One region of the Ruegeria sp. BF12 genome, then DNA from elsewhere that is predicted to be linked to it. Evidence: riboswitches for the same ligand, from Rfam matches in the RefSeq annotation. Region 1 holds a riboswitch; each other region holds the start of a gene.
The links. Region 1 has a riboswitch for cobalamin ahead of ACR0J0_RS13380 (aromatic ring-hydroxylating oxygenase subunit alpha). Riboswitches for the same ligand answer to the same signal wherever they lie in the genome.
Positions count from the first base shown of each region.

Region 2: linked by a shared signal. The riboswitch ahead of ACR0J0_RS17790 (CbtB domain-containing protein) and the one ahead of ACR0J0_RS13380 (aromatic ring-hydroxylating oxygenase subunit alpha) in region 1 are both predicted to bind cobalamin.
Region 3: linked by a shared signal. The riboswitch ahead of ACR0J0_RS16335 (hypothetical protein) and the one ahead of ACR0J0_RS13380 (aromatic ring-hydroxylating oxygenase subunit alpha) in region 1 are both predicted to bind cobalamin.

Region 1 covers NZ_JBQFTP010000007.1:215,523-223,434, forward strand. The annotation lists gene ACR0J0_RS13360 (pyridoxal phosphate-dependent aminotransferase) at 1-610, shown strand, start outside; gene ACR0J0_RS13365 (maleate cis-trans isomerase family protein) at 607-1,344, shown strand; gene ACR0J0_RS13370 (trimethylamine methyltransferase family protein) at 1,386-2,924, opposite strand; gene ACR0J0_RS13375 (LysR substrate-binding domain-containing protein) at 3,234-4,145, shown strand; cobalamin riboswitch at 4,217-4,420, shown strand; gene ACR0J0_RS13380 (aromatic ring-hydroxylating oxygenase subunit alpha) at 4,533-5,756, shown strand; gene ACR0J0_RS13385 (FAD-binding oxidoreductase) at 5,762-6,844, shown strand; gene ACR0J0_RS13390 (metal ABC transporter permease) at 6,900-7,697, opposite strand; gene ACR0J0_RS13395 (ATP-binding cassette domain-containing protein) at 7,697-7,912, opposite strand, start outside.
Region 2 covers NZ_JBQFTP010000012.1:85,901-93,812, reverse strand. The annotation lists gene ACR0J0_RS17800 (transglutaminase-like cysteine peptidase) at 233-856, shown strand; gene ACR0J0_RS17795 (DUF1636 family protein) at 1,990-2,325, shown strand; cobalamin riboswitch at 2,507-2,722, shown strand; gene ACR0J0_RS17790 (CbtB domain-containing protein) at 2,757-2,927, shown strand; gene ACR0J0_RS17785 (CbtA family protein) at 2,932-3,630, shown strand; gene ACR0J0_RS17780 (hypothetical protein) at 3,697-4,200, shown strand; gene ACR0J0_RS17775 (transglutaminase-like cysteine peptidase) at 4,404-5,012, shown strand; gene ACR0J0_RS17770 (MerR family transcriptional regulator) at 5,510-5,926, opposite strand; gene ACR0J0_RS17765 (cation efflux transmembrane domain-containing protein) at 6,000-6,629, shown strand; gene ACR0J0_RS17760 (DUF411 domain-containing protein) at 6,704-7,171, shown strand; gene ACR0J0_RS17755 (c-type cytochrome) at 7,333-7,755, shown strand.
Region 3 covers NZ_JBQFTP010000010.1:148,079-155,990, reverse strand. The annotation lists gene nudC (NAD(+) diphosphatase) at 1-601, opposite strand, end outside; gene ACR0J0_RS16355 (bifunctional 2',3'-cyclic-nucleotide 2'-phosphodiesterase/3'-nucleotidase) at 809-2,632, shown strand; RNA gene ffs (signal recognition particle sRNA small type) at 2,672-2,770, shown strand; gene rsgA (ribosome small subunit-dependent GTPase A) at 2,929-3,957, shown strand; gene ACR0J0_RS16340 (alpha/beta hydrolase family protein) at 3,969-4,826, opposite strand; cobalamin riboswitch at 4,970-5,189, shown strand; gene ACR0J0_RS16335 (hypothetical protein) at 5,274-5,681, shown strand; gene ACR0J0_RS16330 (protein-tyrosine phosphatase family protein) at 5,698-6,186, opposite strand; gene ACR0J0_RS16325 (DNA polymerase III subunit gamma/tau) at 6,341-7,912, shown strand, end outside.

The DNA.
Region 1 (7,912 bases):
CGGCAACCCCACCGGCACCTTGATCCCGAATTCCGAGATCCTTCGCTTGCGGGACGGATTGCCCGAAGACGTTCTTCTGGTCGTGGATCAGGCCTATGCCGAGTTTTCGGACCACGCGAATGACCCAGCCGAGATTTTCGCTCTGACAGACCGGGGCGAGACCGTGGTGATGCGCACGTTTTCCAAGGCGTACGGCTTGGCAGGCGCACGCGCGGGCTGGGGGTATTTCCCTCCAGAGATAGCGAACGAATTGCGCAAGCTGCTTAACCCCAACAACATCTCCATCGCGTCGCAAGCTGCCGCCGCAGCTGCGATGCGCGATCAGGCCCACATGAAGGACGTGGTTTCCCGAACGGTCGAGATCCGAGACCGGTTTGCCGAAGACTGTCGGGCCTTGGGCCTGGCTATTCCAGAAAGCCACACCAATTTCGTGCTGTTGCGCTTTGCCTCTGACGCAAACGCGCAACGCGCGGATGCAGCCCTGCGCGCCAATAGCCTGCTGATGCGTGGCATGGGGGGTTACGGGTTGACTGACTGTCTGCGCGCCACGATCTGCGAGACATCGGTAATGGATCGTTGCCTGACCATCCTGAAAGGAGTTCTGACGTGACCGAGACCCGAACCACGGCGAAGATCGGAGTGCTGGTACCTTTCACCAACACCAACCTCGAACCGGATATGGAACTGCTGCGACCACCGAACACGACGATCCATTTCCAGCGCATGGGTGGCTATGACGTGGACGAGATTCCCGGCTCGGACCAGATGGCCGGATTAGGGGCATCCGATATCAGCCATGACCTGCGGATGATCTCGGGTGTTCGCCCAGATGTGGTGCTGTATGGCTGCACTTCAGCAACCCTGACTCATGGACCGTCTTTTGACGCCGATCTGGCACAACAGATCAAAGCAGGCTCGGGCGCTGTGTCATTCACCGCCGCCGGAGCGTTGATTGCCGGGATTAAAGCGGTGGGCGCGACAAAGGTCGGCTTCTCATCCCCTTACCTGGGTGAGATCAACGATCAGGCAATCGATTTCATGGCTCACAACGGCATCGAAACTGTCAAACGCGCCGATATTGGCCGCGAGCTTGGCAACTATGGGCAAGGAGAACTGACGCCGGACGAGGTGTTTGATCTGGCTTGTCAGGCCGATCACCCGGATGCTCAGGCCATTGTCCTGAGCTGTACCGACATGCGCTCGGTCGAGGCGATCGAACGTATCGAGATAGCGTTGGACAAACCGGTCGTCACGTCCAATCAAGCCATGATGTTTGGATTGATGAAAGCCCTGAACCTGCCCCGCCACGACGCCTTGCCCGGGCGTCTGTTCGACAACCTTTGAAATGGATCGGGGCACGGCAACTACCCTGCCCCGGTCGGCCCCTAGGGTTCTCCGCTGCCAATTTCTTCACGACGTTTAGCGATATAGGCGTCCAGCTCTTCGCGTATCGCCGAATCCATTTCCGGGGCCTGATATTCACGCAATGCCTGCTGCCAGATGTCTGTCGCCCGTTGAAGTGCATCTTTTGCCCCGGCGGCCTCCCAGCTCTCGTAGTTCTGCCAATCTGACAGCATAGGCTTGTAAAACGCGGTCTCATACCGGGCCATCGTGTGTTCGGTGCCAAAGAAGTGGCCACCGGTAGGCACTGAACTGATCGTATCAAAACCCAGTTCGTCGGCATCGAACTTCATCGGCTTGAGAAACTCCATCATGTTCTGGATGATTTCGACGTCCATTATGAATTTTTCGTAGGAGGCCGTCAGGCCGCCTTCGAGCCAGCCCGCCGCGTGGTAAACGATGTTCGCGCCGCCCAGGACTGCGCCCCAGGTTGCCATCATCGTCTCATATGCGGCCTGCAGGTCGACCACATTCGACGCATTGGCGTTCGAAGTCCGATATGGAATGCCATATCGCCGCGCCAGTTGACCGCCCACGATGTTGGCCTTGGCGTTCTCCGGCGTGCCAAAGGCCGGGGCACCGGATTTCATGTCTACGTTGGACGTGAACGAACCATACATGACCGGCGAACCGGGGCTGACCAGTTGGGTCAGCACAACACCAAACAGAGCCTCGGCATTCTGCTGCGCCAGCGCTGCTGGCAAGGTAACCGGAGTCATCGCCCCCATAAGGGTGAACGGCGTCACCGTTACCGGCTGACCATATTCCGCCATCGCAATCAATCCATCCCCCATTGCATCGTCGAAGAGACGTGGCGAGTTGACCGAGATGATGGTGATCACACCGGGATCGCCGCGCATCTCTTCGGGTTTTTGCCCGCGCGAGATCGCCATCATGTTGATCCCATCCATCGCCCGCCCCCGCCCGATGGCGGTGCAGTGAAAGCTCAGGTCGCTAAACGTCAGATTGGCGTTATAGGTATCCAAGTGGCGGTTGTTAACAGGCATCTCGATGGGTGCCATCACCTGGTTTCCGATCAGGTGTATCGCATTGAAATGATGGGCTAGCCGAATGAAATTACAGTAATCTTCGTAGTTACCCTGTCGTCGCCCGTTGATACAGTCGTGAACGTTCGGAGGCCCCGCCACCAGCCCAAAATTCACATGATTGCCGCCCAGCGTGATCTGCTTGGCGCGATTGCGCGAGGTCAGAGTGAATTCGCGAGGAACTGTTTTGAGAGCTTCCGTAACAATGCTCTCATCCATGCGGATTGTCTTTGTGTCCCGGTCAACGATAGCTCCGGCGCGCTCGAAAATATCCATAACGTTGTCGCCCATGACGCGGATACCCGCCTCGGACAGGATCCGCATTGAAGTCGCGTGCAACTGGTCCATCTGGTCAGGATTCAGCAACTCGAACGGCGGGTACTCATTGCGGATCTGTTGCCACGGCAACTGATCGACACCCGCTGCGCTGCGGCCAGATTTACCGCGACGTCCGCCTCCGCGTCTTTCTCGTGCCATGTTTTGTCTGCCCCCGTTTCCGATTCTGGATGTAGCTGAAATGCGCCCAGCTGTGCGGTTCTGCACTTTCAAAACGTACCAACCGCAGAAGCCCTGTTTTGCCACTTAGCGACGCATTCATGTCGAAAAGAGAGCATGAGGATTTCTCACGCCTGGGCGAAAAAATTCCCGGGGCATTGGGTCGGGAATTTTTGCAGCTTAGCCGCCGCAACCTGTCGCATTTGAAACCTGCGAGGTGTCGCGATTGGACAAGATGCCTCACCGCAGCCTTTCCTATGCAGGTCATTAGCCGCTGGGAGAAACCCGATAATGATGAACCTGCCCCACCTTACGTTCCTACGGTCATTCGAGGCTTCTGCGCGACACCTGAGTTTCACCAGTGCCGCCGAAGAGCTGAACTGCACACAATCCGCGGTCAGCAACCATGTGCGTTCGCTCGAGGAGTTCATCCAGCGCCCGTTGTTTGTACGCCACCCCCGATCTCTTTCGCTTACGGACGTCGGAGAAGCCTATTTGCCGTCTGTGCGACACGCTCTGCAAGAAATCGACGTCGCAACCCGATCCGTCAGCCAACGCCCGCACACGCGAAAAGTGGTCGTTTCTTGCCCGTTCAGCCTTGCGGAAAGTTGGCTGCCAGACGTGATCCGCGAATTCAACGCGGCTCACCCCGATATTGATCTGACTGTGCACGGGACAGTCTGGACCGACGTCGAAAACAGCGTTTCCGATGTCTCGATCACGATCCATCATGTCGACGAAGCGACCGCAGGTATGAAACGGCTGTGGGAGGAAAAACTGACGGTCGTTTGCGCGCCGGGTTTTACAGTGAATGGAAAGCCGCTGCGCGATCCGGAACAGCTACGGCATGCCCGCCTGATCCATATTCTTGGTCGGCCAGCCTATTGGGAACTTGTAGGCAAATACTTCGACCTGACCGACCTGAACCTGAACGAGGGCCAGCGAACAAACGCCTCCAATCTGGCAATGGAATTGGCGGTGCGGTCCCTGGGCTGTGTCGTTTTGCCAAAATCTCTTACCCGTTCTTATGTGGAACGCGGAGTGTTGATCGAACCCTTCGAAATCGATCTGACCAGCCCATGGGCTTATTATTTCACGGTCAAGGACAAGCTTCCAACACCATCCGTCCAACTGTTTCGGAATTGGTTGTCGAAAGCTGCCGCTGACGAAAAGTGGTCCGATCGCGACATGTCGAAAGCCTGAAAACCAAGTTTCGAAATGTCTGTTTTGGAAGCGGAATTGTCGCAAGTATTTCAGCGCAAAAACGGGTCGGAAATATCCTGTGCCTGTGAGGTGCCGCTGTTTGATTCTCAGGCAGCGGAGAATTGGGAAGCCGGTGAGATTCCGGCACTGCCCCCGCAACGGTAAAGAAGGTCAGGTACGGCAATCAACCACTGGGACGAGGATCCCGGGAAGGTGCCGATACCGGGCGAAGGCCCCTTCCAAGTCCGGAAACCAGCCTCGCAGATAAGTCAAACCGCGGGTGGCGGTGGGGGCGCATGTTTCGGACGTGATCCTCGCACGGCTCCGGACGGCTCTCCCTTGCCATCTGCCCAAGCAATGCCGCGGGGCGCGGCAGGAGAGCCAGAAGTGAGCATTATTCAAACCCTGTTGGCACGTCGAAACCCTGGTTATGCGCTGGAACAGGCGTTTTACACCGATCCCGAGGTTTTCCAGGCTGACCTCGAATCCATTCACTACCGTGATTGGCTGTTTGCCATTCCCGCCTGCGAACTGGAAAAGCCTGGCAGCTATGTCACCCATAATGTCGGAGCTTACCGCGTCATCATAGTGCGTGGCGCGGACAACCAGATACGGGCTTTTCACAACACCTGCCGCCATCGCGGATCGGTCATCTGCAAGGCCGCAAAGGGACATGCGCCCAAGCTGGTTTGCCCTTACCACCAGTGGACATATGAACTTGACGGATCCTTGCTATGGGCCCGCGACATGGGGCCGGACTTTGACCCAAAGCAACACGGATTGAAGACGGTTCACTGCCGCGAACTGGCCGGCCTCGTTTACATCTGTCTGGCCGATGAAGCGCCAGATTTCGATACATTTGCAGAACTTGCGCGTCCCTATCTGGAACCGCATGACTTGGCCAATGCGAAAGTTGCCTTTGAGAGTTCCATCATTGAAAAAGGTAATTGGAAGCTCGTTTGGGAAAACAACCGCGAATGTTACCACTGTGGTGGCAACCACCCGGCGCTATGTCGAACGTTCCCTGATGATCCGGCCGTGACCGGAATAGAAGGCGGCGAAACCCCAACCCATATGCAAGCGCATTTTGACCGCTGCGAAGCTGCAGGCATGCCCTCTCAGTTCTACCTGCATGGTGACGGGCAATACCGCTTGGCGCGGATGCCGCTGAAAGAAGGCGCGCAAAGCTATACGATGGATGGAAAATCGGCCGTGCGCCGCTGGTTGGGTCGTTCGCCGTTCCCAGATGCTGGTTCGCTCTTGAAGTTCCACTATCCGACCACATGGAACCACTTTTTGGCCGACCACTCTATCGTTTTCCGGGTCACTCCGATCAGTCCCACGGAAACTGAGGTCACCACGAAATGGCTGATCCACAAGGACGCCGTCGAAGGGGTCGATTATGACCTGAAACGCCTGACCGAAGTCTGGACCGCCACCAATGACGAAGACCGTCAGGTGGTCGAGGATAATCAGCAAGGCATCAACAGCCCGGCCTATGTGCCCGGCCCCTATTCGCCTTCGCAGGAATCCGGAGTTCTGCAATTCGTCGATTGGTATTGCAACACTCTGGCTGCCCGACTGGCACCGGACGCCATGGCTGCGGAGTAACGGCAATGAAAGACCTTAGCCCCTCAACACCATTGATCTGGCAAGACAGTGAAACACTGGAATGCGTCTCGGTCGTGCCAGAGATGCCAAATACCGCCAGCTTTACGTTTCGAGCACCCTCCGGTGCGATGTTCGCTTACCAGCCCGGGCAGTTTCTAACGTTGGAAATCCCTGCCCCGGGTCAACCTGGCGGTGTCGTTCATCGTACCTATACGATATCCTCCTCACCCTCTCGTCCCAGATCCATCACGATCACCGCGAAAGCGCAGCCTGACAGTATCGGCACACGCTGGATGTTGGATAACCTTCAACCTGGCATGAGGGTAAAGGCGCTGGGTCCTGCAGGCTTGTTCACCAACGGCGAGAGTAGCGCGCGAAAATACCTCTTCATTTCAGCAGGCTCTGGCATCACCCCAATGATGTCCATGACAACCTGCATGTGGGACGAAGGCCGCAATCTGGACATCGTTTTCATCAACTGCGCCAAACGTCCATCCGAGATCATTTTTCGCCAGCGACTTGAGCAGATGGCCAGCCGAACGCACGGCCTGGATTTGAAGTTCGTAGTGGAAGAGGCCGATCCCTACCGGCCCTGGACAGGCTATCAGGGCCAATTCAATCAGCTGATGCTCGGACTTATGGCCCCGGACTATCTGGATCGCGAGGTCTATTGTTGCGGTCCGGAACCCTTCATGCAAGCCGTGCGGGATGCGCTGACGGGCCTTGGTTTTGACTTGGAGCACTACCATCAGGAAAGCTTCGGTGCGCCCATTGAGACTGAGGCTGATCTGCCCGATCTGGATGACGTCATCCCCGATGAAGAGGCTAGCGCAGAAATTCACTTTGCAAGCTCGGGTGTCACCGCCAAGGTAGCCGAAACCGACACCGTGCTGGCAGCGGCACGTTCTGTTGGCCTCAACATTCCGTCAGGTTGCACCTTCGGCGTCTGCGGTACTTGCAAGGTCAGAAAAACTGCGGGCGAGGTTCACATGGTCCACAATGGCGGGATTTCAGAGGATGACATCGAGGCCGGCTTTATCCTTGCCTGTTGCTCCAACCCAATCGGCAAAGTCGAAGTCGAAGTTTGAAAAACGCGGAAGGCGCACCCCTTACGCCTTCCGTTTTACCCTCTTCGACCGGGTTTCAGACCCTGTTCTGGCGCTGCCAGCCAAGCAGGCTGAAACACGCAAACAAGATAGCCGCCACGCAAACGATGGACGGGCCAGCCGGCGTGTCAAAGACATAAGCCGCCCGCAGCCCGGCCACAGCAGAGGTCGCGCCGATTGCAGCGGCGATCAGCGCCATCGTTTCCGGTGACCGCGCCAGGCTGCGCGCAGCCGCTGCCGGGATGATCAACATCGCCGCGATCAGCAACACGCCGACAACTTTGATAGCAACAGCCACAGTGACCGCGAGCGACAAGGTCAAGACCAACTGCTCGCGCTTGGGATCAAAGCCGCTGGCATAGGCCAACTCCTCGTTCAGCGTCGCAGTCAAAAGCTGGGACCAACGCCAAGTGATCAGGGCGACCACCAACGCGGCACCTCCCCAGATTACGATCAGATCTGAGCGGGAGACGGCCAAAATGTCGCCAAACAAGTAGGCCATCAAATCAATACGAACGCCGGACAGAAACGACACCGCCACAAGACCAAAGGCCAAAGCTGAATGCGCCATTACTCCCAGCAACGTGTCCATCGCATACCCACGGCCCGCCAACAAAGTGACAGTTAGAGCCATCAGAAGAGCAACGGCCAGCGCACCGGTGAAGACCGAGATCTGAAAAGTCAGAGAAAGCGCAACACCCAATATCGCAGCGTGCGCTGTTGCATCTCCAAAGTAAGCCATCCGCCGCCACACGACAAAACATCCAAGCGGCGCTGCGGCAAAGGCCACGCCAACACCCGCGAGCGTGGCACGGGTCATAAAATCATCAAGCATTATTCTGCGGCTTCCTGAGAGTTCGTATCGCAAGTGTGGTCGTGATCGTGATCATGGCGATAAAGGGCGAGCGCGCCGCCTGTTCCAGTCCCGAACAGCGCGCGGTACTCTGGGGCCGAGGCCACGACGGCCGGTGAGCCCTCACAACAGACGTGGCCGTTCAGACAAATCACCCGGTCCGAAGCGCTCATAACCACGTGAAGCTCATGGCTGAT
Region 2 (7,912 bases), on a different contig from region 1:
AATGAGAGAATTGCGATCAGCTTACCCTCTAAGTCGCTCTGTTAGCTATGCCGGACTGGTGATGGCGTGGATGCTCTGATGCTGTCAACTAAGGAAGAAATACCAAAGAATCTGCAAATTTTTGCCGCTTTACCCCTAGAGGCTAAGAAGTTGTTGCAATGCCTCAAAGCACATGAAGGCTTGGAATGAAATACATTGGCCCGGGAAGTTTGGATACCTCAGAGGAACGAGCATGGAGAAGGCAGATATGACAAATCCCACTTTAGTTCAGGGAATGTTATCGAAAAACCTGCTGGGTTATCTCCCAATGATCTGTTTTATATGCAGCTTTTTTGTGTCTGCCGCTACATCGCAAGCCTCTGAGCTTCCCTTGATCAAACTAGATAGAGAAATGCGAGCGCCGTCGGGTGCCAAATCACTATGCAAAGACTACTCGTGGGCGTGCGCGAGCGCTCGTAGTTCTGGTCTGTCCGTGGCACAAGAAAATCAGATCGTTAAAACGATCAACACGCGCGTCAATCGGAGAATCCGTGCCGTTTCGGATCAAAGCCAATATGGGACAAAGGAATACTGGACACTGCCGACGCAAGGGTCAGGAGATTGCGAAGACTTCGCTTTGCAAAAGAAGTTTGAACTTGTGCAGAATGGTTTGGATCCTACGAAGCTACTAATTGCGACTGTCTTGGACACCAATCGCAATGGCCATGCTGTTCTAGTCTATCGCTCGAGTGAAGGCGATTTGGTTCTGGACAATGTTACCAACAGGATCAAAACGTGGAAGGAAACGAGGTATCTTTTCCTAAGAATACAGGACCCACTACACCCTGACCGTTGGGTGCAGGTTTCTAGCGGCTAAACCGTTGGGTAAACATTGGTTGCCTCTCGCAATTGATGTCACGACCTGCATTGTTCTGGGCGCATATTTGAGTTTCGTTGCTCCGTCCGACTCGTCCATCTGCTTGTGTTTGCACCATTGCGTGTGAACGAATTCGATCCGCGCGCCAGATATCTCCGAGGTGTTGTATTGGCCCACCGCTGGGATTCCGCAAGCCATACACGTAGACAATGGGCGCGTTTCCGCAGCGAAACCTTCCATTTGACCTGCTCAGATTGGGGTATCTCCGTCAAGTAAAGGCCACTGGGTCGAGCGCATTACGGCGACGATATCGAACGCCTGATTAGGACGACCATGGAGGCCGTTCATCTACTTTAGGGAAGAACGCAATCATCCCCCAAGGATAAGGGGAAATGCGACGGCTCCGGCACTGCGTCGATGACATTGGAGGAGTTCGAAGACTGGCTGCACCCGGAGATATGCCGTTATCACAACACCCGTCACAGCGGGTTGCGGCGAGCACCGATGGCAGCTTGGGCGATCCTCAGTTCTGGTGACGCAGACAGAAAAGTTTTTGATGCCTAGGCGTTTCGCATCAGCGAACTTTCTTTTGAATGTCGTCAGTTGGCGCGACGCATTCAGTCCCATGATCGGTCGTGGTAACGATCAAGCACGAACCCCGCTATATGTCCCGGATCTGGACTGTAAATGACGATAGAACGAACCTAGTTACGCGCTACAAGAACCTGTCGCGTCCCAGAATTCACCTTGGGAGGCGCGGTGCGCGCGGACCTGAAAATAGGCGTGTAATGGCGAGCCGATCCCGGAGGCAATGCTGTTTCAGATTATTGAAGAACAAAGATGTTTCGCGTGAGCTGTTCCACTTCATCGCCTACCACCTGCTTCAGCTCAATCTCACATAGAAACTTGGAAATCTCTTCGTCTGATGGTTGCTTCTTCGCTCTGCCAAATCCCCGTCTCGCACTCGGTGTATTTGCATAGTTTTAGAGGGCTAGGGCTAATGTGTGCTTGTTGCTCGAGTATAGACTCTTTTCCAGATTTAGAGTCAAAACAGGTATTGAAACCGAGCTAACAACCGACCAGCAAATATGAAATCTCAGATGGAAGTTCTCGATCAAGGATCAGCCTGACGCATGTGCCTGCCTACCCTCACGCTTTGCAGAACCTGCCGCGACGCGGATTCCACCCTTTATAATCAGCTAGCCGCAACGCTGGAGGCATCGGGGGTGCAAGCCGAGTTGCAGCAAGTAGATTGCATGTCCGGTTGTCGCCGACCACAGACGTTGGCGGTGCGACAAAGCGGCAAGACCGCCTATCTGTTCGGAGAGATTACTGCAGTCGATCTTCCGGACATAATGATTTTCATGCGGATGTATGAGGACAGTACTGACGGCGACTTCGCTGACGCCAGGAAGCTAGGTAAGCTACGTTTCAAGGCGATTGCACGTATACCGGCACAAAAAAGATAGCCCACATGCAACTTGCCGGCCAAAACTCCGGTGTGGAGTTTTCAGCTTACAGTTTGTGTTTTTCGACTTAGCCTTCTGCACTTAGCGGCTAAAATCTAAACCAATCCTGCCATTACTTAAGATTAACCGCTGCAGAATGCTATGATGTCGCTTTCGTACTTGACGGAACGCAGCACTATGGAAGAATAAAGGCTTCTACGGTGTCCAAAGGTGCTTACGCACTGGGACTGAAACGGGAATGAGGACGGTGCATTAAACTACTGCACTGAAGCCTTGACCGCCCCCGCGACTGTGAGCGGCGAGCGGCCTTCCAATACCACTGGCGTAATGGCGCCGGGAAGGGGGAAGTCTGCTGTGACCTGCGAGTCAGGAGACCGGCCGTAGAATGGACACAACTTATGCCGTCGGGTGTGACGGTGAGGAGGATTAAAATGACGACAAAAACGATCAAGGCATCCGCCGCTGGCGCATCCTTTCTGCCTGCAGTATTCGCCGTGGTTCTGGGTCTGGGGATCATTACCGTGACTGGCCATGTTCAGGCTTCTGGCCTGCATGACGCGGCTCATGATGTGCGCCACGCAACTGGCTTCCCCTGCCACTAAGACAATGTTCAGTCGTATTCTGACCAGCGGCTTGTTCGCTGGTGCTGCAGCGGGGCTGATTGCCGCCCTTCTGCAGTTGTATTTCGTGCAGCCCGTGCTACTTCACGCCGAGCTCTATGAAGGCGGCGACCTGGTACATTTTGGCGCTGATCCGGTAACTGCGCATCCCGACCTGCCCGGCATGTTCGCCGAGCCGATGCGCGATGGTCTCAGCATTATCTTCACCACGCTTACGTACACTGGTTATGCGCTAGTCCTGGCGGCTTTGATGTCGGTAGCCGAACGTCAGGGGCATGAAATCAACGGCCGCACCGGCCTGCTTTGGGGTCTTGCGGGCTTTGTCGCCTTCCACTTTGCTCCTGGCTTGTCGCTGGCTCCAGAAGTTCCCGGAGTGGCGGCAGCAGATGTCGGAGAGCGTCAGATCTGGTGGACGGTCACCGTTGCCGCAGCCGGCGTGGCCATGTGGCTGATTGCCTTTGGAGGTAACCTGGTAAGCTACCTGATTGCGGCCGTGCTGCTAATGGTACCGCATATTATCGGGGCCCCTGAGCCCGACAGTTTCTCTGGGCCGGTTCCGACCGAGATCGGGGCGCTTTTTGCTGCCCGGGCCTTCGGCATCGGCATGGCCGCCTGGGCACTCTTGGGCAGTTTCACCGGCTACTTCTGGCAGACAGAAGGCAAGCGCGCAGGCGCTGCAGTCTGATCGCGCTCCTCCATTGCTACCCCGCTGGTTACACCGGCGGGGGCTTTCTTTATTGAGGATGACAAGATGTCCCGTTCTCTCGCTCTCTTTGCCATCGGACTTGTCTTTGGCGGCGGTGCTGGCTTTGTGATTGCCGCCAGCAGCGGTAGCACCTTTGAGAGCCATGATCATACTGACCCGGCCCAACATGGCGGCAACATGGAGATGGCAGCGCACGACCACTCCGCGGCCACTAATCTACCTGCCGACAGCGACGCCCCCAGTGTGGCGATCCAGATGATTAAGGATCCTATGGCGGGCTGGAATCTGCGTGTGACACCGCAGAACTTTCGCTTTGCTCCGGAAAATGCTTCCTCGGCTGACGTTCCAGGCGAAGGTCACGCGCATGTTTATATCAACGGCGAAAAGCTGGGCCGCCTTTATGCCAATTGGTTACACCTTCCGTCGCTCCCCGATGGCAATGTTGAGGTAAAAGTTTCTCTCAATGGCAACAGCCACAGCCCTCTGATGGTTGAGGGTGTGCCCGTAGAGGCCAAAGTGACCGTCCAGCCTGACGGCGATGACTCCTGAGTGACATTCCTGGCTGAGAAGACAACTACGTGGGTTCAGCAGGTCAAAGCGGCAAGTACAGCGTGCGTGCGGGTTTTTGCCGCTCTGTATCCAAGAACAGACAAGCTGTTGCAAAGCACCGCAGAACATGAAGGCTTGCGATAGAGTACTCTTGGTCCGGCAGTTGCGGATGCACTGGAAAACTGAGCATGGGGAAGGCAGATATGACAAAACCCACTTTAGCTCAGGAACGGTTTTCGGAAAAGATACCGGTTTATCTATCGATAGCCGGTTTCATATGCAGTTACTTTGTCTCTACCGCTACATTGCAAGCCTCTGAGCTTCCCTTCATCGATCTTGATAGAAAGATTGAAGCGCCGTCGGGGGCCAAATCACTATGCAATGATTACTCTTGGGCGTGCGCGAAAACTCGTAGTTCTGGACTGTCCGAGGCGCAGGAAAAGCAGATCGTTAAAACGATCAACATGCGCGTCAATCGGAGGATTCGCGCCGTTTCGGATCAAAGCCAATATGGTACAAAGGAGTACTGGACCCTGCCGACACATGGATCAGGAGATTGCGAAGACTTCGCTTTGCAAAAGAAGTTTGAACTTGTGCAGAACGGTTTGGATCCTACGAAGCTACTAATTGCAACTGTCTTGGACACCAATCGCAGTGGCCATGCTGTTCTAGTCTATCGCTCGAGTGAAGGCGATTTGGTTCTGGACAATGTTACCAACAGGATCAAAACGTGGAAGGAAACAAAGTATCTATTCCTTCGAATACAGGACCCGATTCACCCTGACCGTTGGGTGCAGATTGCTAACGGCTAAAAGTAAATGTGGCGCGCCACAATAAGCACTGGCCCTTTAACTTCTGGTTCTTTGCGGCGTTCAGTTGAGGTCTCCGCTTTTTCTTTCGATCAGACTTTCACCGTGTAAGTAACCGGCCTGCGGCGGCAACACTGGAAAGCGCGATTTTGGCGCCGTTCACGATGCCCGGTTCGATATGCACTTTCTTTCTCCCAAAGCCTCACCCGGCGCCTAACGGTAGATCTCCTGACTCGCGACTGAACGCTCACGGAAATGGGTCATTTACGGAATTGGCACCATTGAGCTCACCGCGCCGATTCCCCGTCTTATTCCTTTGGCTTGCATCGCCGGAAATCGAAAACATGTAAGCCCAATTGGCCCGAAGCTGCGTATTTGAGCGTCAGGTGGAACAAGAGAATAAGATGTGTAACTTTGGTCATTCGCGGCACCACGCATGAGCTTACGCAGAGCGGACAAAACAGTCTTTCGCAGCGACTAAAGCAATGTCCGCTCATAGTTTAGTGATCGTGGTGACACAGTTTATGATCGGCAAGAGACGCGAGTACATAGCAGTTCTCTGACCCCCCCTCGTTATCACAGCCCTTCGAAATCCGAATTAGCTCTTTTTCAAGTGCCCGTAGTCGTTTGATCTTTGCTCTTACTTCGGAAAGTTGTGAGACGGCGATGTCCGTCGCGGCTTGGCATGAACAATCCGGGTGGCCTTGAAGCACAATCAATTCGGAGATCGCTTCAATTGAGAAACCAAGATCGCGCGCATGTTTGATGAAACTTACACGCTCCAGCCCTGCCATATCGTAGCGCCGTTGGGCGCCTTCGGTGCGTTCTGGTGCGGCAAGTAGGCCCATCTCCTCATAGTAGCGGATAGTCGGAACTTTGACCTTCGTGCGCTTGGAAAGCTCCCCGATAGAAAACATGAAAATACCTCTTGAACCTCTAGTAACTAGAGACACTACACTATGGTTACGACAGATACAAAAAGGCTTCCCAATGTCAGGATGTTGCGCACACAACGCCAAATTCGACGGGGTATCAGACGACTACAAAAGGCGGCTGTGGATTGTCATTGCTCTGAACGCGGCGATGTTCGTCGTCGAGATGACTGCTGGTCACTATGCAAAGTCTCAGGCACTTCAGGCCGACGCTCTAGACTTCCTTGGGGATGCTTTGACCTACGGTATCTCGCTGGCAGTGATCGGGGCTTCAATCCGTGCACGCACCAATGCCGCTCTGGCCAAAGGGGTGAGCTTGCTGCTGATGGGTCTTTGGGTGTTTGGATCGACCGTGTACCGGGTGTTCTATGTCGGAGTGCCGGAGGCCGAGATCATGGGCATCGTTGGCTTTTTCGCTCTTATGACCAATCTCGCAAGTGTTCTCTTGCTCGTCCGTTACAAGGACGGCGATGCAAATGTGCGCTCTGTCTGGCTATGTTCGCGTAATGACGCCATTGGCAATGTGGCCGTTATGTTTGCAGCTTTAGGCGTCTGGGGCACAGCTAGCGGTTGGCCTGACCTGATTGTTGCGGCGGTCATGGCAACGTTGTTTCTTTCCTCTGCTTTCCAGATCGTGCGCCAAGCGCTCGCCGAGCGCCGGGAAGTTGGCGAACATCAGCATGTTTGACGTGGATCATGACCTTTGATCTCGAATGATGCGAAATTGACTCAATTGAGTTGGAAATACAAAGGGCTCTCACTATGGACCTGAAACGCCGCCAAGTACTGACTTACGCCGCTGGCTTTGCCAGCACAGTACCATTTGCCGTGTTTGCGCAAGACACGCCTTCCATCCATGTTCTCAAGGATCCGAACTGCGGCTGTTGCCAGGTTTGGATCGACATCCTACGGCAGGAAGGCTTTCGCGTTACCGAGGAGCGCAGCTTTGGAACACAGCTTGTCCGCCACAAATTGGACAACGGCATTCCCGAAGAAATGATGTCCTGCCACACAGGCGAGATCGATGGCTATATGATCGAGGGGCATGTGCCTGTTGCCGACATTCGTCGTCTGCTGGAGGAGCAACCCAATGCTGTTGGACTTGCTGTTCCTGACATGCCCTACGGTTCCCCTGGGATGGGGCCGGAAGATCGTCGTGAGGCCTACGACGTGTTTTTGATCCTCAAGGACGGTAGCACCGAGGTGTTCAAGAGTTACGAAGCGGCCTGAGGCGACGTTCATCGAGCGGAAACAGTAAGGAGGAGAAGATGACGAAGCTTGGATTACGCACTCTTGCCTTGAGCGTTCTGTCTATCACCATTGCTACAGTGGGTTGCGCACAACAACAACGAGGAGATTGGTGGGGTCACGGGCCAATGGGATCTAACCACATGAGGTCTGAGCACATGCGTGGTTGGGGGCACGGCAATATGGGGCCTGGCCAGCAGCAGCGCATGCAACGACATTGGACGTATATGAACGAGGACGTGCCCGCAGCCTACCGCGGGGCTCGGAGCACCATTCGTGCAACGCCCGAGAATGTTTCGGAGGGCAAGACGCTATACACGGAAAACTGCGCAAGCTGTCATGGAGCTGAGGGCTTGGGCGATGGTGAAGCCGGACGTTCGCTCGTGCCCTCTCCCGCTCTCCTACGGTGGTTCGTTCAGATGCCGATGTCGGGGGACGAGTACCTTCTTTGGGCAATTTCCGAGGGCGGCGAACGCTTCGGAACAGACATGCCAGCCTTCAAGGAAGCGCTGAGCGAAGAAGACATTTGGAAGATCATCGTTTATATGCGTGCGGGGTTCCCTTGATCTGTCGTCAATCTGTTGGTTTTTGATGAGTGTTTTTGCTGTCGATACAATGACGACAATTCTCAGCAGGCATAAAGCTGACAATGCGCCATTCTAGTAAGTTTCACGGAAGCAGACATTTATGTACGTCGCAGCACGAGCAGGTTAGGGCTCTATC
Region 3 (7,912 bases), on a different contig from region 1:
CTCCATGCGTAATCAACATGATGACAACGGGGTCGGTTCGGGGAAAATGCTGGCCGCCGCAAGACGGGCAACTGCGTTGCCACCCCGCTTGCGTCAGATCACTGGCCGCGCCACAGCGCGCGCAGAATCTGTGGGTTTCGTGCCAGCCGATCACCGCTTTGGCCGAGGCCGCCAGTTCGGCATCTCTGGTCGAAAGCCGTGTCATGATCCGGCGCAACTCGGCAAATACATAGCCCTGAGGTAAGTCGGGGTGCTGTTGCTCGGACCGGTCGACAAAAGCACCCACACCCGACAGATCCAACCCATCGGCGGACCAGTTTGAAATATCGGCCGCAAAAACAGGTGTTTCGTCGGACATCCCAAGGAAAACCGGCTGCTCGACCGAGCCGCCCGGCCCGCTTTCAACCAGCTTATGCGTCATTGGAATCAGCCCCAACTGATCCAGCGCGTCCCCCTGGACCAGAACCTTGCCACGCCACAGCATCAAACACTTTGCCTGCGGATGTACCTTGGCCCGGTTGATTCCTTCGGCATCGCCGCGAATATGCGCCGCACGATCCAGCCCTGAACCACCAAACGTCACACATTCCGCATTTTTCATAACAGATCCTTAGGCTTGTCCGCACAGGGCTGCCATGACGGCCTGACAGTTGCAACGGCTTTCCGCGCGCGCGATCTCAAGTTGCCATCGAATGAACACAGCTACGCCTTGAAATTTGCAGTGAATAATCTTTTTGTGGAAAATGACTAAGACAAAACTGCCAGAAGAAGAATTTTGAAACTTTCCCCTTCTCTGCCATCGCAGACTGTGCGGGTCCGAATACTGGCCACATCGGATCTGCACATGAATTTGAGCAGTTTTGACTACTACTCCGACACTCCCGAACCTTCGATCGGTCTGACCCGAACCGCGAGCCTGATCCGGGCGGCGCGTGATCAGGCGCACGACGCCCTGGTGCTGCTTTTTGACAACGGGGATTCGCTGCAGGGAACACCGGCCGGAGATCTGGCTGCAGAACAAGTCACTGAGCGCCATGTCCTGATGCAGGCCTTTGGGGCGCTTGGCTATGATGCGATCGGGTTGGGCAATCATGACTTCGGATTCGGGCTGAACGTACTGGACCGCATCCTGTCGCAAGCGCCTTGCCCCGTGATTTGCAGCAATGTTCATCGAGTGGGTGAACCTTCCGTGTGGCGGGACCACGTGGTTCTGAAACGCTCGATAGAAATAGACGGACGACACGTCGAGCTGAAAATCGGTGTCTTCTCGGTTTTGCCGCCGCAAACGCGGAAATGGGAATCCCACCGGCTGGCAGACAAGGTGCAGATCGACGACATCCTGACATGCGCGCGGATCAAAGTGTCGGAACTTCGGTTCCAAGGATGCGATTTGATTGTGGCACTAGCCCATACCGGGCTGGGCTCCTCTGACCCAGAGCCCGATCTGGAGAACGCCGTTATTCCCCTCGCGGCCATTGATGGGATCGATGCAATCGTCGCCGGGCACACGCATTTGACGCTGCCTGGCGCATCACATGCAGGGTTCGAACATGTTGAGGCCGCCAGCGGTCTTGTACACGGGGTGCCGGTCATCATGCCCGGATCGGCCGGCTCGCATCTGGGGCTTATCGATCTGACCCTGACCACGACAACGGACAGGAAGTGGTCGGTTGAAACACAGCAGGCCGAATTGCGGCCGGTATCTGGTGCAGGCCCGGTGCCTGAGGATCCGGAGGTGGTGTCTCTGTTTTCAGATTTACACACCGCGACGCGCCAAAGGGCCGATGAACCCGTTGGGCGCACGGATCGACACCTGCACAGCTTTTTTAGCTTTTGCGCCAAGGATCGCGGGCTTGCGATGGTTGCAGCAGCACAGGCCGCTGTGCTGCGTAATCATGTGAAGGGGACGAGCTGGGAGGACACGCCGATGCTGTCCGCCGCAGCGCCGTCGAAGTTCGGAGGCCGCGCAGGGCCGCGTTTCTATACGGACGTCCCCGCAGGTGTGGTTCGCATGCGCCACGTGACCGACCTGAGTATCTTTCCCAACGAGCTTAGGGCGGTCGTTGTTTCCGGTGAACAAATCAGAGACTGGCTAGAAATGTCAGCCGGTGTTTTCAACCAGATGACGCCGGGCAGGCAGGCCAAACTGGTTAACCCGGATCGTGCAGGGCACAATTTCGATGTTTTGTTCGGTCTGAACTACGTGATCGACCTGAGTGTGCCACCGCGCTTTGACGCCAACGGTCATCTGATCAATCCGAAAACCCGGCGCGTGTCAGACATCCACTGCGATGGTCAAGAAGTAGCGACAGACCAGCGTTTTGTCGTCGCGCTGAACAACTATCGGGCAAACGGAGGTGGGCATTTTCCGCCTATCCAAGAGGCCGAAGCAATCACACTACCGCCTTTGTCCATTCAGGAGGTCCTGCAGAACTACCTGAGTGGAGACTTACCTCAGGAATCACTGGACCAATGCCCCTGCCCGTTCAGTTTCGCGCCCGTGCCCGGTGCCTCAGCGCTTATGAATACCAATCCAAAGGCACAGGACCATATCGCGGAAATCGCTCAGTTCAGCCCAAAGCTCGTGGGTGTGGACCAAGGGGGTTTTTTGCAAATTCAACTCTCACTCTGACGGGTTGTCATTTGCGCGGGGCTTCCCTATATCACCCCTTGAGAGGTTGGCGCGGGCGAGCGCCTCGCCAACCTGGTCAGGTCCGGAAGGAAGCAGCCACAACGAGCCCCGCTTGGGTCGATGTCCAACCTCTCACTTACTCAGACCATCAGCCGTAGGAGGGCTTTTATGATTGTAGCAAAAACCCTTCGGGCAGAGCGGTTCTGAACCTTACCCCTACCTCTGCCTGAACACGTCACCGATGGATGCGCGCCTGCCATCCAGCCGGATTGCTGTACCTGAACACAGGCAGAACAATGACCATTACACTATCGGACCTTGGATGGTCCTCTCACTTTGCCGCGCAACATGCGGCCTATTCGTCTTGCACCCCCTTTCGCGTCACTGCTGTTCACCGCGATCGTCTGATCGGCGTGAATGCCGATGGCGAAACCCCACTGCTGACCCCCGGTCGACCAACCGGAGAGTTTGCGGTTGGAGACTGGGTGCTCACCGACCCTGAAAACCGCGTACAACATGTGCTGGAACGCCGAAGCCTCCTGAAACGACGCGCCGCCGGCACCGGTGCCGATGCGCAATTGATCGCCGCCAATGTCGACGTGCTGTTCATCGTCAGTTCCTGCAATGCTGATTTTAATCTGGCCCGGATGGAACGATATCTGGCTTTGGCTCATCAGGCCGGATGTTATCCGGTTGTTGTTTTGACCAAGGCAGATACCTGCGCCGATCCAAGTGACTTCGCCAAACCCGCAGAATCGCTGGCCCCGTTCTTGACTGTTCTGACCGTCAACGCGCTGGATGCCACCGAAATCGATCAGGTCCTGTCCTGGTGCCCCGCTGGACAGACCGCTGCACTCGTCGGATCATCCGGTGTCGGCAAGACGACGCTGGCGAACGCTATGACGGGTTCGACTGAGGCCACCGCCGGCATTCGCGAGGACGACGCGCGGGGCCGCCATACAACCACGTCCCGCGCGCTACATCCGATGCGAAACGGGGGATGGCTTGTGGACACGCCCGGAATGCGCGCTTTGCGCCTGCTGGATGCGCAGGATGGTGTGGATGAGGTGTTCTCGGACATTCTGGAACTTGCCGAGTCTTGCCGGTTTTCTGATTGTCAGCATCACGCCGAACCTGGTTGCGCCGTTCAGGCCGCAATCGCAGATGGCACGCTTGATGGAGAGCGCCTGGAGCGCTGGCGGAAATTGCGCCGCGAGGATCAGAGAAACTCGGAAACCGTGGCGCAATCACGCGCACGCGACAAAGCCTTTGGCAAAATGGTGCGCTCTGTGATGCACGAGAAGAAGTCGCGTAAAAGACTATAACTGCTGCTGTTTCAGGCAATCAATCGAGGCCAGACGGCCGCATTTCGGCGCGCAAACGCGCCGATGTGGCCAACCTCGGTCAAGCCGAACTCCTTCGGCGACAGCTGATGTCTGCGCGCCATAGGTCCGTATAGATCGGCAAGTCGCCAAACCGCGTTTGGAGGTACCACTTGATCATCGTCCATTGTAAATAGATCAACGGGTGTTTCCGACGCGGCCCATCTGGCGTCTGGCAGGCTTTGACCAATGTCCGGCACATAGTTCAGCGGATCGGTGCACCATTTACGCCATTGCCAGTAAACGCTTGCAGGCAAGTCTGAACCAAAACCCAGCGCCTTGCCCGGCAAGTATCCCAATGTCTTGACCAGCAATGGCGGATGACCATACCAGAACATCGTCGCCAGCGCGCGGTACGGCCACGGGTGATCAGATAACGTGACCAACCCGGAACAGACGCAGATCATTCGGTCGATCTGTTCGATATCCGGCTGTAGCGGCCCCAGCATTCCACCAACCGAATGGCCAATGCTCCACTGCTGCGCAGCCGGGAATCTGCGCCGCATTTCGGCCCGGGCCGCAGGCATGTCGATAAGGGCCCAATCGGCCATCGTAGCTTTCGAATCGCGCAGCCGCGCGGTCAGCGAATGACCGAAGTCACGATAGTCATAGGTCAAGCAGGCCATGCCCTGTTCCGCCGCCAGCCACTGCGCAAAATGTTGATAATAGTCGCGCGGCACCCCCGTGGCGCCGTGGATCACAACCGCCACGTCCGGCGTAGCAGCAGGCCTGTATAACCGCGCCGACAAGCTGGCCGAACCAGCTTCAACCTTGAAATCTTCGGTCAATACGGTCGGAGTGTTGTCCAACATAGCGCCCTCGCAAGCATCTGAACTGTTTGGTTCACCTGTTGCAATCGGCGCTTTTCGCAAATCAAAGTCAATAGATTTCCAAAGTGACCACGCGTCCGTTTCGAGCGGCAGCAAGAGCCTGCTTGACTCAAGCCACCGACAACCGCTAGCGATGACGTGATGGTTCTCGTCCTCATATTGGGGCGGGATGAAAAGGGAACACGGTGCGGTCCAGCCCGGCATTGCCGGAACGGACCAAGGCCGCGACTGCCCCCGCAACTGTAAGCGGTGAGCAATGCCGAAACACCACTGGCCGAAAGGCTGGGAAGGTCGGCAAAGCAACGACCCGCAAGTCAGGAGACCTGCCATCGAACGAAAAACCGAAACTCGGGCGGGGTGTCCGGGCAGGTCTTCAGTTTGCTGAGACACCTGTTCCACGTCCCCCGTCCATCGCGCGGAGGGCGCATTATGATCTGGAATACAACGACACACGAATTTTCTGCCACCCTGTGCCAAAGGACAGGCAAAACCTGCCCCGCACTGGCCCGAATGGCCCGCGCTATTGCCGAAGCGATGGCGACCGCAGGCCCGGTAACCTCCAGCGAATTCGAGATGGATGGCTCGAGCGAACTGACCCATTGCGGCGAGGGCTGCACGGCACGGTTTCGGGCCAGCCCAACCCGGATCAGGGTCTATTGTGGGGCAAACACGAATGACTCGGCCGACAAGCTGGATGACTACGCCGATATGATGTTTGGCTCTGATTTCGCCTCACTGCCCACCGGATTCTTGACCACTTTACCCTGCGCCATGCTTCAGGCATCGGCCCTTGCGCCGCGCCCCTCGCATCAGATCGTTCAGCAAGCCACGGCCTGATCTAGGCTCACCGATCTCACTGGACCGGCTTCATGGCCCAGGCCATCTGTTGGTCCGTTTCCACCGCACAAGGTCGGGCAGAGCGCAACCGGCTGAGTGCGTGATTCGGGACTTCGCCGCTTTCGACCATAAGTCTGAGGGCAACCATACCCGACCGCCCGCAGCCGCCCCGGCAGTGCACCAGAACACGTCCGCCATCCGACAAAACCTGTCGGGCAGATGCGCTGGCCTTGGGCCAAAGGGCTGCGATTTCCGGTGGCGGCGCTCCGAAATCTTCAACCGGCAGGTGCAGCCAGACCGCAGACCCGGATTGAATGTCCTGCCCAAAGGCACCTGCCCCGGCTTGCTGCATTTCGACCTTGGTCGTCATGGAAATCACCAGATTGGGGCTCCAATCGTGTATCGCGCTCAGATCGTCTGCATACCCACCGCCACTGCCAGGCAAAGGGGACAGCGCCAAAGTTCCCGAACCAACCCGCAGCGCGTGGATTGCAAAAACCGCCAAGACTTACGTTCCTTCTGCCAACGGCCACCCGACCCTAAAGGGGTTTATCGCGCCTACCGATACAGTCCAAACCGAAATTCCTCGCAGCCTCCTGTGGACGCGGGCGGCGCGGGTCTCTACGCTGCATTCTTGACACGAATCCGACAGAGCAGACATGACCGAAACGCCCAGCCCCGCCTATCAGGTTCTTGCGCGCAAGTACCGCCCCGAAACCTTTGCCGATCTGGTTGGACAGGACGCAATGGTGCGCACGCTGAAAAACGCGTTCGAGGCGGATCGGATTGCGCAAGCCTTCATCATGACCGGTATTCGCGGCACGGGTAAGACCACTACGGCCCGGATAATTGCCAAAGGCATGAATTGCATCGGCCCCGATGGCGACGGCAAACCAACGACCGAACCTTGCGGCCAGTGCGAGCATTGCGTGGCCATCATGGAAGGTCGCCATGTCGACGTCATGGAGATGGACGCCGCCAGCCGGACTGGCGTGAATGATATCCGCGAAATAATCGACAGCGTTCGATATCGCGCGGCGAGCGCACGCTACAAGATCTACATCATCGATGAGGTCCATATGCTCTCGACCAGTGCGTTTAACGCGCTGCTCAAGACGCTTGAGGAACCGCCCGAGCATGTGAAGTTCATTTTCGCGACGACCGAAATCCGAAAAGTCCCTGTGACGGTTCTGTCGCGCTGTCAACGGTTTGACCTGCGCCGGATCGAGCCTGAGGACATGATCGGTCTTTTGATCAAGATCGCTGCCGCCGAAGGCGCCCAGATCGCAGAGGACGCGCTGGCGCTGATCACCCGTGCGGCCGAAGGCTCGGCGCGCGACGCGACCTCGCTGCTGGATCAGGCGATCTCGCATGGGGCTGGAGAAACGAGCGCCGATCAGGTCCGCGCAATGCTTGGGCTTGCCGACCGCGGCCGGGTGCTGGACCTGATGGACATGATCCTGCGCGGCGATGCGGCAGCGGCATTGACAGAGTTGAGCGGTCAATATGCCGAAGGTGCCGATCCACTGGCTGTGCTGCGCGATCTGGCAGAAATCACCCATTGGGTATCCGTCGTCAAAATCACGCCCGATGCAGCCGAAGACCCGACCGTGTCGCCCGACGAACGGGCACGAGGGCAGCAAATGGCCGAGGCTCTGCCGATGCGCGTGTTGACGCGGATGTGGCAGATGCTGCTGAAAGCGCTCGAAGAGGTCTCTGCCGCGCCAAACGCGATGATGGCCGCAGAGATGGCCATCATTCGTTTGACCCACGTGGCTGATCTGCCCAGCCCCGAAGAGTTGATCAAACGGCTGCAGGATGCACCACCGCCCCCACCGAATGGAGGTCCAGGTGGCGGAGTGTCCGAGCCGTCTCATGCACCAGTCCAAGCCACGCCTTCATCCTATGTTTCCGCGCAACGCGGGCCTGCGGGTGCGCCAACGGCAGCTCTGGCGCAAGATATCCAAACGGCTCTGGCGCGCTATCCCACATTCGAACACGTGGTCGAACTGATCCGCACAAACCGGGACGTGAAACTACTGGTCGAAGTCGAAAACGGCGTGCGTCTTGTATCCTATCAACCTGGACGGATTGAATTCACCCCTACGGATAAGGCTCCTACGGACCTTGCGCAGAGAATGGGTTCGGCGCTGCAACGCTGGACTGGCAACCGGTGGGCCGTGTCGATCGTATCGGATGGTGACGCTGCGACAATCGCGGAAGTTAGGGAT